DNA from 2 places in the Streptomyces sp. NPDC048419 genome. Region 2 is predicted to be linked to the other one. Evidence: predicted binding sites of a transcription regulator. Region 2 holds the regulator's gene; the other holds the start of a gene.

Region 1 (4,356 bases), on a different contig from region 2:
CACCACCGACCCCAAGACCGTCGACCTCGGCCCCGCCGCTGCCCTCAGCTGCCGCGAGTGCGGGCACCGGGTGCCCCTCGGACCGGTCTTCGCGTGCGAGGAGTGTTTCGGCCCGCTAGAGATCGCGTACGACTTCTCGGCCTACGACGCCGAGGAGCTCCGCAAGCGCATCGAGGCGGGCCCCGCGAACATCTGGCGCTACGCGCCCCTGCTGCCCGTCCCGGCGGACGTGGCGGACAAGCCGAACATCAACCCCGGCTGGACCAAGCTCGTCAAGGCCGACAACCTCGCCCGCGAGCTGGGCGTGACCGGCGGCCTGTACGTCAAGGACGACTCAGGCAACCCGACGCACTCCTTCAAGGACCGCGTCGTCGCGCAGGCCCTGGAGGCGGCGCGCGTCTTCGGCTTCACCACCCTGTCCTGCTCCTCCACCGGCAACCTGGCCGGCGCCGTGGGCGCCGCGGCGGCCCGCGCCGGATTCCGCTCCTGCGTCTTCATCCCGCACGACTTGGAGCAGGGCAAGGTCGTCATGGCCGCGGTCTACGGCGGCGAGCTCGTCGGCATCGAGGGCAACTACGACGACGTGAACCGCTTCTGCTCCGAGCTGATCGGCGACCCGGTCGGCGAGGGCTGGGGCTTCGTCAACGTCAACCTGCGGCCGTACTACGCCGAGGGCTCCAAGACCCTGGCGTACGAGATCTGCGAGCAGCTCGGCTGGCGGCTGCCGGACCAGCTGGTGATCCCGATCGCCTCCGGCTCGCAGCTCACGAAGATCGACAAGGGTCTGCAGGAGCTGATCAAGCTCGGGCTCGTCGAGGACAAGCCGTACAAGATCTTCGGCGCCCAGGCCGAGGGCTGCTCGCCGGTCTCGACGGCGTACAAGGCGGGGCACGACGTGGTCCGCCCGCAGAAGCCGAACACCATCGCCAAGTCGCTGGCGATCGGCAACCCCGCCGACGGTCCGTACGTGCTCGACATCGCGCGGCGTACCGGTGGCGCGGTGGAGGACGTGAACGACGAGCAGGTCGTCGACGCGATTCGGCTGCTCGCCCGGACCGAGGGGATCTTCGCGGAGACCGCCGGGGGCGTGACCGTCGGCGTGACGAAGAAGCTGATCGAGAGCGGGGCGCTGGATCCGGCGCTGACCACGGTCGTTCTCAACACCGGGGACGGGCTGAAGACGCTGGATGCGGTGGCCGGTACGGGGCTGACCGCGACCATTCGTCCGAGCCTCGAGTCGTTCCGTGAGGCCGGGCTCGCGTAAAGCGGCTCGTCCCTCGTCTGCGGGCCGGTGGGGGCTGGTCGCGCCCACGCGGCGGTAGCCGCACATCCAACGCAGCCCCGCGCCCCTTGAAAGCCACACCTGACCGGAGGTTCCACGTGAGCGTCAACGTTCGTATCCCGACCATCCTGCGCACCTACACCGGCGGCCAGGCCGAGGTGACCGCCGAAGGCGGCACTCTCGCCGAGGTCATCGCCGATCTGGAGAAGAACCACACGGGTATTGCCGCCCGTGTGCTCGACGACCAGGGCAAGCTGCGCCGCTTCGTCAATGTCTATGTGAACGACGACGACGTGCGTTTCGAGCAGGGCCTCGAGACGGCCACTCCGGACGGCGCCGGCGTCTCGATCATCCCGGCCGTCGCCGGAGGCTGACCAACAGGTCGCGCGCCCCGATTATTACCGTCGGTAAGGTCGGTTACGAAGAGTTCATCGAATTGCCCCCTCCGTGAGAGAAGCGGAGGGGGCAATTCTGCATGGTTGAGCACGGTACAGTTGGGGAACCGGCTCGGATCTGCATGCCGGATGCATATGGCTTCTGACTTCTCGGGCAGCGAGAAGTCGCCAAAGTGTGTAGGTTTTTTGCGTCTTATGCTCCTTTTATGGGGCCCGACTTGCCCTGAATTCTGGCGAATTCTCAGTAAATTCCCGACCGGTCGTGCCCGGAATTCTCGTCCGATTGACCTGTTGCAGACGGCAGTTGGACAGATACATTCAGCCGCGGTCGACGCGTTCCGGCGCACGCCCCCAACCGTGGGGGGTGAGGTCTGACCCGGATCCGCGAAGTGCGGGTCCGTGCAAGGGCCAGTAATAGGGGAGTTAGGCATGGCTCAGGGCACCGTCAAGTGGTTCAACGCGGAGAAGGGGTACGGCTTCATCGCGGTCGACGGTGGTGCGGATGTTTTCGTCCACTACAGCGCGATTCAGATGGACGGTTACCGCACCCTGGAAGAGGGTCAGCGGGTCGATTTCGAGATCTCGCAGGGCCAGAAGGGGCCGCAGGCGGACATGGTCCGACTGGCGACCAGCTGAAGCACGCGCCGGGTCACATCGCAGCGACGTTCTTCTTTTCTTGATCGAAGGGTCCGCGCCCTGGGTGCGGACCCTTCGGCATGCCCGGGCCCGGGCCGGCGGAGGCTCGCGGTCCGCCCACCCGGAAGCCCCGCCCGGCCCTTGGGACGCCGGCCCAGTCCCCGGGAGGCGCTTGCACTCGCATGGGTCGAGTGCTAATCATTGGCGTTAGCACTCTGAAGGTGAGAGTGACAAAGAAGGACCGGGTCGGTGAGGCCCGCAGGCCGGGTGGGGCAAGGAACCCACGGGTCGGCGAGCCGTCCGTCGCGGGCGCGGGCGCGGTCCGAAGGAATCACCCCCAGTCCTGGAGGGACCACTTCACATGGCCAAGATCATCGCGTTCGACGAGGAGGCGCGGCGCGGCCTCGAGCGCGGCATGAACCAGCTCGCGGACGCCGTCAAGGTGACGCTCGGCCCCAAGGGCCGCAACGTCGTCCTCGAGAAGAAGTGGGGCGCCCCCACGATCACCAACGATGGTGTCTCCATCGCCAAGGAGATCGAGCTCGAGGACCCGTACGAGAAGATCGGCGCCGAGCTGGTCAAGGAAGTCGCCAAGAAGACGGACGACGTCGCCGGTGACGGTACGACCACCGCGACCGTTCTCGCCCAGGCCCTGGTCAAGGAGGGCCTGCGCAACGTAGCCGCCGGCGCCAACCCGATGGCCCTCAAGCGCGGTATCGAGAAGGCCGTCGAGGCCGTCTCCGGTGCCCTGCTCGAGCAGGCCAAGGACGTGGAGACCAAGGAGCAGATCGCTTCGACGGCCTCCATCTCCGCCGCCGACACCCAGATCGGCGAGCTCATCGCCGAGGCCATGGACAAGGTCGGCAAGGAAGGCGTCATCACCGTCGAGGAGTCCCAGACCTTCGGTCTGGAGCTCGAGCTCACCGAGGGTATGCGCTTCGACAAGGGCTACATCTCGGCGTACTTCGCCACCGACATGGAGCGGATGGAGGCGTCGCTCGACGACCCGTACATCCTCATCGCCAACTCCAAGATCGGCTCCGTCAAGGACCTGCTCCCGCTCCTGGAGAAGGTCATGCAGTCGGGCAAGCCGCTGCTGATCATCGCCGAGGACGTCGAGGGCGAGGCCCTGTCGACCCTGGTCGTCAACAAGATCCGCGGCACCTTCAAGTCCGTCGCCGTCAAGGCCCCGGGCTTCGGTGACCGCCGCAAGGCGATGCTGAACGACATCGCCATCCTCACCGGCGGCGAGGTCATCTCCGAGGAGGTCGGTCTCAAGCTCGAGAACACCTCCCTCGACCTGCTGGGCCGCGCCCGCAAGGTGGTCATCACCAAGGACGAGACCACCATCGTCGACGGCGCCGGTTCCACGGACCAGGTGCAGGGCCGGGTCAACCAGATCCGCGCCGAGATCGAGAACAGCGACTCGGACTACGACCGCGAGAAGCTGCAGGAGCGCCTGGCGAAGCTCGCCGGCGGTGTCGCGGTCATCAAGGCCGGCGCCGCCACCGAGGTGGAGCTCAAGGAGCGCAAGCACCGCATCGAGGACGCCGTCCGCAACGCGAAGGCCGCCGTCGAGGAGGGCATCGTCGCCGGTGGTGGCGTCGCGCTCATCCAGGCGTCCACCGTCTTCGAGAAGCTGGACCTCGAGGGTGACGAGGCGACCGGCGCCAACGCCGTGCGCATCGCGCTCGAGGCCCCGCTGAAGCAGATCGCCGTCAACGCCGGCCTCGAGGGCGGTGTCGTGGTGGAGAAGGTGCGCAACCTGACCCCGGGGCACGGCCTGAACGCCGCGACCGGCGAGTACGTCGACCTGGTCAAGGAAGGCATCATCGACCCGGCGAAGGTGACCCGCTCTGCTCTGCAGAACGCCGCCTCCATCGCCGCGCTCTTCCTGACCACCGAGGCCGTCATCGCCGACAAGCCGGAGAAGGCCGCCGCGCCCGCCGGTGGCGGCATGCCGGGCGGTGACATGGACTTCTGATCGACCGGTTCCGGTTGATCGAGGTACCTGCCGAGGGCGGTATCCCCTGTTTCGACAGG
Region 2 (4,356 bases):
CCCGGCCGTCACGCCCTCCAGCGAACCGATCACGAACACGGGCGCGGTCATCGCATGTCCCCCTTGGCCGACAACGCTGTCGCGGCCGCGTCGAGCTCGGCGGCGAGGACCTCCACCAGCTGACCGGCCGGAAGTTCGCGCGCCATGCGGTGGCCCTGGCCCGCCCACAGCGCCATGCCCTGCGCGTCGCCGGACGCGGCGGCCTTCTTGCGCAGCGGCGCGGTGAGGTGGTGGACCTCCGGGTAGGCGGCGGGGGCGTACGGGCCGTGCTCGCGCATGAAGCGGTTGACCAGGCCGCGGGCCGGGCGGCCGCTGAACGCACGGGTCAACTCCGTACGTACGAACAGGGGGTTGGTCAGCGCCTGCTTGTGGACGGCGTTCGCGCCGGACTCCGGGGTGGCGAGGAACGCCGTGCCGAGTTGGGCCGCGCTCGCGCCCGCCGCCAGCACCCCGGCGATCTGCCCGCCGCGCATGATGCCGCCGGCGGCGACGATAGGGATGCTCACCGTCTCGCGCACCTGGGCGACGAGGGACAGCAGGCCGATACCGGCGCCGTTGTTCTCCGGGCCGTCCCGGTGCGTGCCCTGGTGGCCGCCGGCCTCCACGCCCTGCGCCACGACCGCGTCGGCGCCGGCGCGCTCCACCGCGAGGGCCTCCTCCGCGGTCGTCGCGGCGACCAGGGTGAAGGTTCCGGCGCGGTGCAGGGAGTCGATCACCTCGCGGCTCGGCACACCGAAGTGGAAGGAGACCACCGGCACGGGGTTGTCGAGCAGCACGGCGAGCTTGGCGTCGAAGCCGTCGTCGCGGCCGGTGTCCGGGTCGCCGAGCTCGGTCTCGTACCAGGCGGCCTCGCCGGCCAGCTGGTGGGCGTAGATCTCGACCGCGCCGGGGTCGGCGTGGTCGGGCTGCGGCAGGAACAGGTTCACGCCGAAGGGGCGGGTGGTCAGCCCGCGGAGCTGCTTGATCTCCTGGTACATGCCGTCGGCCGTCTTGTACCCGGCGGCCAGGAACCCCAGCCCGCCCGCCTCGGACACGGCCTGCGCGAGATGGGGTACGGAGACGCCGCCCGCCATGGGGGCCTGCACGATCGGATGACGGAAGAGATCGGTCAGCGCGGAGGACATGACGGCATGTTGTCACGTCCTCCGAACAAGTCCGAATCCACCCGTCCCCTTCACATGGGCCGCCCGCGCCCTTCGTACGGGCGGCCGTGACGCGTGTGACTCAGCGTCCGTTGAAGGCGTCCTTCAGCCGCGAGAACAGTCCCTGCTGACCCGGCTGGAACTGCCCTGTCGGGCGCTCCTCGCCGCGGAGCTTGGCCAGTTCGCGCAGGAGGCGCTCCTGGTCGGGGTCGAGCTTGTTGGGGGTCTGGACCTCGACGTGCACGATGAGGTCGCCGCGGCCGCCGCCCCGCAGATGCGTCACGCCCCGGCTGTGCAGCGGGATCGACTGGCCGGACTGGGTACCGGGCCGGATGTCGACCTCCTCCATGCCGTCCAGCGTCTCCAGCGGGACCTTGGTGCCGAGGGACGCCGCCGTCATCGGGATCGTGACCGTGCAGTGCAGGTCGTCGCCGCGCCGCTGGAACGTCGAGTGCGGCAGCTCGTGGATCTCGACGTAGAGATCGCCTGCGGGGCCGCCGCCGGGGCCGACCTCGCCCTCGCCCGCGAGCTGGATGCGGGTGCCGTTGTCCACACCGGCGGGGATCTTGACCGTGAGCGTACGGCGGGAGCGGACCCGGCCGTCGCCCGCGCACTCCGGGCAGGGGCTGGGCACCACGGTGCCGAAGCCCTGGCACTGCGGGCACGGCCGCGAGGTCATGACCTGGCCCAGGAAGGACCGGGTGACCTGCGAGACCTCACCGCGGCCGCGGCACATGTCGCAGGTCTGGGCGGTGGTGCCCGGCGCCGCGCCCTCACCGCTGCAGGTGGAGCAGACGATCGCCGTGTCGACCTGGATGTCCTTGGTCGTGCCGAAGGCCGCCTCGTCGAGCTCGATCTCCAGCCGGATCATGGCGTCCTGGCCGCGGCGGGTGCGCGAGCGCGGACCGCGCTGCGACGCCGTGCCGAAGAAGGCGTCCATGATGTCGGAGAAGTTGCCGAAGCCACCGGCGCCGAAACCGCCCGCGCCCGCGCCGCCCGCCTGCGAGAGCGGGTCGCCGCCGAGGTCGTAGACCTGCTTCTTCTGCGGGTCCGACAGCACCTCGTAGGCGGCGTTGATCTCCTTGAACCGCTCCTGGGTCTTCGGGTCCGGATTGACGTCCGGGTGCAGCTCGCGCGCGAGCCGCCGGAAGGCCTTCTTGATCTCTTCCTGCGACGCGTCGCGGCGCACGCCTAGAACGGCGTAGTAGTCCGTGGCCACTTACGACTCCGCCAGGATCTGTCCGACGTACCGTGCCACTGCGCGTACCGCTCCCATCGTTCCCGGGTAGTCCATGCGGGTCGGTCCGACCACGCCGAGCTTGGCGACTGCCTCGCCGCCCGAACCGTAGCCCACCGACACCACAGAAGTGGAGTTGAGTCCCTCATAGGCGTTCTCGTGCCCGATGCGCACCGTCATGCCCGAATCCCCCGCCTCTCCAAGCAACTTGAGGAGCACGACCTGCTCCTCCAGCGCCTCCAGGACGGGGCGGATGGTGAGGGGGAAGTCATGCCCGAAGCGGGTCAGATTGGCGGTGCCGCCGATCATCAGCCGCTCCTCGTTCTCCTCGACGAGTGTCTCCAGGAGGGTGGAGAGCACCGTCGAGACCGTACCCCGGTCCTCGACGTCGAAGCCCTCGGGGAGGTCCTCGACCAGTCGCGGGACGTCCGCGAAGCGGCGGCCCGCGACCTTGCTGTTCAGCCGCGCCCGCAGATCCGCCAGCGAGGCCTCCCCGAACGGCGCCGGGCAGTCGACCATGCGCTGCTCCACCCGGCCGGTGTCGGTGATCAGCACGAGCATCACGCGCGCGGGAGCGAGCGAGAGCAGCTCCACGTGCCGCACCGTCGAGCGGGTCAGCGAGGGGTACTGCACGACGGCGACCTGCCGGGTCAGCTGCGCGAGCAGCCGCACGGTCCGCGCCACGACGTCGTCCAGGTCGACGGCGCCGTCGAGGAAGTTCTGGATGGCCCGCCGCTCGGGCCCGGTCATCGGCTTGACTCCGGCGAGCTTGTCGACGAACAGCCGGTAGCCCTTGTCGGTCGGGATGCGCCCGGCGCTGGTGTGCGGCTGGGCGATGTACCCCTCGTCCTCCAGGGCCGCCATGTCGTTGCGCACGGTGGCCGGGGAGACTCCGAGGCCGTGCCGCTCGGTCAGGGCCTTGGAGCCCACCGGCTCCTCGGTGCCGACGTAGTCCTGGACGATGGCGCGCAGGACCTGGAGCCGTCGTTCACTCAGCATCGCGCACACCTCCAGAAAGTCGTCCCCGGGCGCTTCGCCTGGCACTCTGTCCGTCCGAGTGCCAGAGTTCCCCGGCCCAGTGTACGGCGGTGGGGTACGCCCCGGGCAAGGCAGTCCCGGCCGGACCGGCTTGTACCGCTAGCGTCGCCGTATGACGGTGACTTGGGAAGAGCTCGGGTGGGAGCGGGTGGCGGCCGGGGTCGGGCGCTGCCGGCTTCCGCGCTGGGACTGCACGGCCGGGCTGGTCGTCGGCGAGGGCATGGCGCTCTTGGTCGACGCGGGCTCCAGCCTCGCGGAGGGCACGCGGCTGCGCACCGAGGCGCAGGAGCTCGCCGGCCACCGTGTGACCCATCTCGCCCTCACGCATCCGCACTTCGACCACGTCTTCGGGGCGGCGGCGTTCGCGGGCACCGAGGTGTACGGCGCGGTGGGCATGGACGCGCTCTTCGAGGCACGGCACGCGCGCGAGGAGCTGCGGTCCGACGCGGTGGGCAACGGCCTGGACGCGCACGCCGCCGAGGAGGCGGTGGACGCGCTGCCCGCTCCCCGGCACCACGTCTCCGGCGAGTGGACCCTCGACCTGGGCGGCGGCCGGCAGGTCCTGCTGGCGAACGTGGGCCCGGGCCACACGGCCCACGACCTGGTGGTGCTGGTGCCGGGCTCGCCCGAGGTGGTCTTCTGCGGCGACCTGGTCGAGGAGTCCGGCGAGCCGCAGGCCGGTTCCGACGCCGTGCCGTCGCACTGGCCGGCCGCGCTCGACCGGCTGCTCGCGCTGGGCGGCGAGGACGCGCTGTACGTGCCCGGTCACGGAGCGGTGGTGGACGCGCGGTTCGTGCGGGCTCAGCGGGACGAGCTGGCGGCGCGTTTCGGCGTGTCGTGACCGCCGCCCGGCCGGTTCTCCTATCGTCATCCGAATGCGCCAGTACTCCGCCGACCTCACCCCGCCGTGGAAGAAGCCCAAGCCGGTGCCGGAGGTCG

Evidence for each region. The regulator HrcA, encoded in region 2, represses chaperone genes, less so after heat shock. The targets are predictions, from matches to a motif close to TTNGCACTCNGNNNNNCNGAGTGCNAA.
Region 1: the regulator HrcA is predicted to act here: its motif matches at 2,485-2,511, upstream of groL (chaperonin GroEL).

The regions. Positions count from the first base shown of each region.
Region 1 covers NZ_JBICXT010000015.1:187,832-192,187, reverse strand. The annotation lists gene thrC (threonine synthase) at 1-1,264, shown strand, start outside; gene ACGFYN_RS28985 (MoaD/ThiS family protein) at 1,381-1,656, shown strand; gene ACGFYN_RS28980 (cold-shock protein) at 2,107-2,313, shown strand; gene groL (chaperonin GroEL) at 2,675-4,297, shown strand.
Region 2 covers NZ_JBICXT010000002.1:662,170-666,525, reverse strand. The annotation lists gene ACGFYN_RS06915 (16S rRNA (uracil(1498)-N(3))-methyltransferase) at 1-51, opposite strand, end outside; gene ACGFYN_RS06910 (nitronate monooxygenase) at 48-1,124, opposite strand; gene dnaJ (molecular chaperone DnaJ) at 1,225-2,361, opposite strand; gene hrcA (heat-inducible transcriptional repressor HrcA) at 2,362-3,378, opposite strand; gene ACGFYN_RS06895 (MBL fold metallo-hydrolase) at 3,530-4,258, shown strand; gene ACGFYN_RS06890 (DUF3097 domain-containing protein) at 4,293-4,356, shown strand, end outside.